3 regions of the Odoribacter sp. genome follow, and region 2 is predicted to be linked to each of the others. Evidence: riboswitches for the same ligand, from Rfam matches in the RefSeq annotation. Region 2 holds a riboswitch; each other region holds the start of a gene.
The links. A riboswitch is a leader RNA that binds a small molecule or an ion and turns the genes downstream of it on or off. The one in region 2 is predicted to bind cobalamin.
Positions count from the first base shown of each region.

Region 1: another riboswitch for cobalamin. It lies ahead of AC5RDS_RS04525 (ABC transporter substrate-binding protein); the one in region 2 lies ahead of AC5RDS_RS10385 (hypothetical protein).
Region 3: another riboswitch for cobalamin. It lies ahead of AC5RDS_RS04455 (PepSY domain-containing protein); the one in region 2 lies ahead of AC5RDS_RS10385 (hypothetical protein).

Region 1 is NZ_CFKYFN010000036.1:48,552-50,760, reverse strand. It holds gene AC5RDS_RS04530 (S9 family peptidase) at 1-917, opposite strand, end outside; cobalamin riboswitch at 1,065-1,255, shown strand; gene AC5RDS_RS04525 (ABC transporter substrate-binding protein) at 1,279-2,209, shown strand, end outside.
Region 2 is NZ_CFKYFN010000078.1:45,516-47,724, forward strand. It holds gene AC5RDS_RS10380 (electron transfer flavoprotein subunit alpha/FixB family protein) at 1-261, shown strand, start outside; cobalamin riboswitch at 517-717, shown strand; gene AC5RDS_RS10385 (hypothetical protein) at 1,046-2,023, shown strand; gene AC5RDS_RS10390 (DUF5018 domain-containing protein) at 2,096-2,209, shown strand, end outside.
Region 3 is NZ_CFKYFN010000036.1:29,768-31,976, forward strand. It holds gene AC5RDS_RS04450 (sirohydrochlorin cobaltochelatase) at 1-693, shown strand, start outside; cobalamin riboswitch at 974-1,167, shown strand; gene AC5RDS_RS04455 (PepSY domain-containing protein) at 1,205-2,209, shown strand, end outside.

The sequences.
Region 1 (2,209 bases), on a different contig from region 2:
CGGGTAAAATAAAGATCCTCCGGACAATTTTCCAAATCAGATGCAACAATCCGAACCTCCTGATCGGGGTATTTATCAATATTCACAACAATATGTTGGCAGGTTTCCGGATAAAACAAATGCAGATCGTAGGTAAAAACATATTTTTCACCCGGCATAGGGAATTTATAAGTACGCAATTTAGGACGTGGTTCGGCCAGATTATCAACTACCCAGCAATTTTCAACCTTACGCCTGTCCTGACGTAAGCAGTAAAACACCTTAGAATTTCCAGCCCACACAATATTGGGAGTTGTATTTTTATCCGAATCGCTGTCCTTCTGATTACTATAGGAATAATACTTCTCTCCATCTGTGGTCAACTGTACCGGAACCGTATCCTGCCTGTTCAGCAGATACAGATTGTGCCGGTAAGCATATATACTGTAACTACTGTCAGGGGAAAACTTTAACCAATAAGGGGATGCCGGAGGATAAAAACGGCAGGCTTGTTCAGGGTCCAGTTTTTTCAGCTCCCGGGTTCTGATATTGTAATGAAAATCCAGTCCTCCCTTGGAAAAAGAAAAACAATACGGATCCCCCTCATCAAATTTCAGCCCTCCCAATCGGAAATCTTTGATATTAAATGATATCCCCGTAGCTTGGGTTAATTTACCGATCATATCTTCCATGTCAAACATTTCCAGTTTTTTTTTACGGACCGGATCGACCAGATAGTATTTAGCACCTCCGGGCGTAATATAATTATACCAAAACATATCTGTCCCGGATATCCAGGAAGGAAATACACTCAAAGAGTGATAATACTTCTTCAGATTTTCTTCCGAATACTTGTAACAATTTTTTAAATCTGCTTTCTGTGCATAAGAAAAAAAAGCACAACAGAAAAAAGCGAAAAAAAGGATCTTTTTCATCATGTTTACATTTTGCGTTCTACTTATTATCATATACACATACTTTCATAAAGGCCAATAAATAAAAGTACATGGTGACCAAAAGTAGTAATCTTTATTTATTCTTTTTATAATTTGGACAAAATTAACAGGATAAAGTGCCTAAAATACTATCTTTGTAGCAGCATCGGTATCCCCGCATGGGAATTTGGGAATTCGGTGAAAACCCGAAGCTGTCCCCGCAGCTGTAAAGTCATTACTGTCATTTTGCAGGTCTTTTCAATGATCCACTGAAACCCGGGCGTTTTGGGAAGGAGAAAAGATGACAAGCCAGAAAACCTGCCGATCATAGCTAATAAACAAATTTCTTTCGGAGGAAAAGAGCATGAAAAAGATTTATTTTTTATCACTGGTATTTACCATCGGTTTTTGTCTGGCCTTAGGTTCCTGTCGTTCAGGTAACCGCAAAAAACAAAACCCTGTCGCTACACAAACAGATCGTTCGAATATTCGTTATGCACAAGGCTTCTGGCTGGAACAACACGAAAATTACCGACTCCTTCATATCAAAGATCCTCAAAGCGAAACCGGTTCGGAATATACCTTCGCCCTAAGACAGCGAGGCACACATCCTGAGCTTCCCCCGCATATACCTGTACTCGATCTGCCGATCCGGGGCGTCATCTGTATGACTTCTTTACAACTCTCTAATTTTATCAAGCTCGGAGCAACTTCCCAAGTCGTGGGAATCAGCAGTACCCGCTTTTTGAATAATGCAACGATCAAACAACAGTTAGCCGAAGGGAAAACTCAGAAAATCGGTATCGAGGGTAATTTCGATGCGGAAATCATTATGAACCTCGCTCCCGACCTGATCCTCATCTCTCCCTTCAAACAAGGGGGCTACGACGCTATGAAAGAAGTAGATATTCCACTAGTCCCTCATTTGGGTTATAAAGAAACGACTCCATTGGGACAAGCCGAGTGGATTAAATTTGTCGGTCTTTTAATCGGAGAGGAAGAAAAGGCGAATAAAATATTCAATGAGATAGAACAAAAATACAATGATCTGAAAAGATTGACAGCCCGGGTCGAACACCGGCCGGTCGTGCTCAGCGGTGAAATACACGGAGGAACATGGTATGCCGTAGGAGGACAAAGCTTTCTGGCACAAGTATTCGAAGATGCCGGAGCCGATTATTTCCTGAAAGACGATCCCCGTTCAGGCGGCGTATATCTCGATTTCGAAACGGTATACAATCAAGCCGACCAGGCAGATTACTGGCGCATCCTGAATAGCTACCCGGGACAATATA
Region 2 (2,209 bases):
TCATCGCGGGCAATGGTCGATGCCGGGGTTATGCCCCACGAACGCCAAGTGGGGCAAACCGGAAAGACGGTCCGGCCGGATCTGTATTTTGCCCTGGGGATTTCAGGGGCTATTCAGCACCTTGCCGGTATGGAAGAATCAGAATACATCATTGCTATCAATAAAGACAAATATGCTCCGATCTTCAATGCAGCAGATTTGGGGATTGTTGGAGATGTACATAAAATTGTCCCCATATTGACAGAAAAACTCCGGAAGTAAAAATCGGAAATGAACCGGGTGTTTGTTCAATTATACTCTTTCCTTTTCTATTGGTGACGGTAGCAAGAGGAAAGAGTATTTAAGAGTAAATCAATATCTTGGCACTGATAAATCAAATTGATTGCATCTTAAATGTCAAAGCTCGTATTTTTGAAATAATCGGCTGGTAAAGATTGTCCCAGTATATTTTTACGCCTTATATTAAAAATGATTTAAAAAATTACTTAAAATAAACTTTCATCTCTCTTTTTTTGTACTTTTACCGTCGATTTTGGTGCTGCTCGTTATTTTCGTAACGGAGCGGTGAAAAGGGAATCAGGTGTGAATCCTGAACAGACCCGCTGCTGTAAGCTTTTTAAAGTCTTTGGACATTACTCACGCCACTGTTTTACATGAACGGGAAGGACGTCCGGAGATAAAGCAAGTCAGAAGACCTGCCAAGATCAGAAACTTGGTGTTCTCTGGGATTAGAATGCCGGTTGTACTGATTTTTAATTGGAATTATTCTATTGGATGTCGATGGAAAAACGTTCGATTAAATTAGTCGAAATTTCATAAAGTTTACAAAGTGATGCCCCTTACAGGACGTTTGTTAATTGACTATTGACAAATACCAGTTTACTGTAAAACAACATACTTTAGGAAATATTTACATCATATTGATTATCAATCATTCAACATTCAATTTCCCTACTCATTTCCCTTTTTTTCAGCTGTTTTTTGATGGAAGTAAAGCTTCCAATCATTGTCAATTGTTAATTGTCATCGGTCAATTATTCCTCTTGTGGAAATCCACAAAAAAATCGAAGATTTAAACGTCACACTTTTAGGACTGGATACTGAAAAATTAGGGGCTTTGGAAAAAATCGGAGGGAAGCTGTCATTGAACTGTACGGCAGAATATTTGAAGTTGCCTGCCGGTTTGAAAAATTTGAAGGTGTTTGTAGTATCGAAAGGTATAGAACGCCTGGATATCCAGGGAATAGAAATCGAGGAATTGCGATTCAGCGGTACCGGATTGGAAAATACGACGGTGATCGGTGACGATATTTTTAAAGGTAAAATCAGTTTGGATAACCTTTCGGGATATTTCCCGAAATTAGAAGGTTTCCGGGAAGTGGGAAAACTGAATATCGGTTATCTTGGCCTGAACGGAGGGAGCATTGAAATCGGTAATATCCGTAAAATTAACGGGGATTTCTCTTACTGGGCCAATTCCAATGTAAAGGCCGTCGAATTTCCTGCACTGGAAGAAGTAACCGGTAATTTTGAATTATATTCCAATATCAAGGAATACCATTTCCCCGAATTGAAGTCTATCGGAGGGAAGGCAATCATAAGTATCGACTATTATGATGAAAAGACTTTTCCGAATCTGGCGACGGTCGGGGAGGATATGATGTTTCAGACCGGATATGACTATTATGGATCGAGGGGACCGGCCGTGGTCTTGTATCCGGCTTTGAAGCAGGTTGGGGGGACATTGGAACTGCGCCCGATCGGACCAACTCCCTGGGGAGATAATGAGAATACCGGTTATTTGAATCAAACTCTGGAAAATCTGGATTTCTTGTCCAGCTTGGAAAAAGTGGGGGGAATCCGGATTCATGATCATGGGAAACTAGCTTCTTACGAGGCAATTAAAAAGGCCATCCTGACCTGTCCCGAAGAGAAATGGAGTGTGGAAAATAATTTGTACAATCCGACTTACAAGCAATTGGTAGAAGACCAGCAATGGATAAAACCTGCTATTCAGGAGTAACAGATGAAGCCTGTTTTTCAACTGTGAGATTAATCAGCTGAAAAAGTTGTAAATGTAAAAAATGATAAACCTATGAAGATAAATAATTTAATATATATTGTGTTGCTTGGCATTATTGTTTCGCTGACGAGTTGCGAGGACGATGACAGCCTGTTTTCCGGAAATGAAAACTACATCACCTCATTC
Region 3 (2,209 bases), on a different contig from region 2:
GCCTGGACCTCCCGGATTATCCTGAAGAAATTGAAGGAAAGGGGAGTAGAGCGCCTGAATCCGGCTCAGGCACTTATTCAGCTGCATGAACAAGGTTATACGCATATTTTAATACAATCTACGAATATAATCGAAGGTACGGAGATGAAAGAATTGCGTCGCGAAGTGGAAGGGCTTTCGCTGAATTTTAAAGATATTCGTGTCGGAAATCCTTTGTTGTATGCTCCTGAGGATTATGCTGTGGTCGTAAAGGCAATTACGGAGGCCATGAATCAGGCTGATAGAGGTGGACAAAAATTATTGGTAGGCCATGGGACCCCCGATCCTGCAACAGCTTCGTATGCTATGTTCGATTATATGCTGAAAGCGGAAGGACATCCGGAATATCATGTCGGAACTGTAGAAGGGTATCCGGAATACGAAGACGCTTTGCGGCTATTGAAAAACGGAAAATCCAAAACATTGACTTTGGCCCCCCTGATGTTTGTTGCCGGAGATCATGCTAAAAATGATATAGCAGGCGAATGGAAGGAAAATCTTGAAAAACAGGGTTATAAAGTGAATCTTTACCTGAAAGGGTTGGGAGAAAATCCAACTGTTCAGCAACTCTTCATCCAACATGCCCGGTTTGCTGCCGGACATAAAGCGGTGGATATGGCTACCAGGAAAAAGGGGTATATGCAGGGAAAATAAAAGGTCGATTCTTTTTGCGGAAACCCGCAAAAAGAATAATGGACAGATGTCAATGGACGATGGACAATTATTGGAAGCTTTGCTTCCATCAAAAGATAAAGAAGGGAAGAAAAATGAGAAAAGAAAATGAGAATAAAATCATTGACAATCAACACAATATATCCTATTCTTCGGGTATACTGTTTCATTGTCAATTAACCAGGTGCCCGCAGGGTTCCATGACTTTATAAACATTATGAAATTCATAGATTTTCAACTAAATTAAACGAACGTTTTATTTGGTGTTTCTTAATTTTTCGGTGAATTTTATGTTTTCTGCATAAAATGAGAGGGAATCCGGTGCAATTCCGGAACAGTGCCCGCTACTGTGAGGTTCGTATAAGGTGAAAAGTTTTCTTACAACCACGGTCGACGCGACTGGAAGGTTACTTTTCCGGACTGAGTCAGGAAACCTGCCGAAAATAATAATAATGCTATTCCCGTGGACAGGAATAAGATTATAGATAAAAACATGTTGACAAAAATTTTCCGAAAAATTCATCGGATACTCGGTTTATTACTCAGTATCTTGTTTCTGATGTGGTTTATCTCTGGGATTGTAATGATTTATCATAGTTTCCCACGGGTAAATCAGAAATTGAAATTAGCCCGTCAGGAGTCTCTGACAGGTCCGCTTCCGGCTGTAGATTCTTTATTGCAGGTACTGCCCGACAGTAGTCGTTTAGGAGGTTTGTCTGTAGATATGTATCTCGACCGGCCGGTATTTCATCTGAAAGGGCGGCAATTACCTGCCGGTTTGTATGCCGATTCATTGCAGGTTGTCGGTAAACCTGATTTTAACGAGATTTGCCGGATTGCCGGACAATTGGGTGGATCGGTTGCTTATCGGGTAGATTCCTTAAACCGGTTGGATCAGTGGATTCCTTTCGGTTATTTGACCAAAGAATTTCCGATTTATAAGTTTTCGTTCGAAGATGATGCCCGGCAAGAGATGTATATATCTTCGAAAAGCGGTAAAGTGTTGCAATGGACTGACCGGAATTCCCGCTTTTGGGCTTGGCTGGGGGCTATTCCTCATTGGGTGTATTTTACTTCTCTACGGCAAAATCAAGCGCTTTGGATTAATTTTATGATCTGGGCGTCCGGATTGGGAGCTATCATGTGCTTCTCCGGTTTGTGGATCGGGATTTGGGTATTTTGGAAAAACCGGAAGAAAGGGTTGCGTTCGCCTTATAAAAAATGGTGGTTACGTTGGCATCATATCACCGGTGTGGTTTTCGGTGTTTTTGCTCTGACATTTGTATTTAGCGGAATGATGTCGCTGGTGGATATTCCTTCCTGGATGCAGAAAGGTAAAACCAGGAACCGTGAAGTACGTTTTCGGGGACGTGAGGGGGGAATGTTGGCCGCCGATCTGTATGCCTTGGATTACCGGAAAATCGTGGATAGTCTGTCTGATGTGAAAAGTATCGAGTGGGCATCCTTTGGAAAATATCCTTATTATGTCGTGAATTCG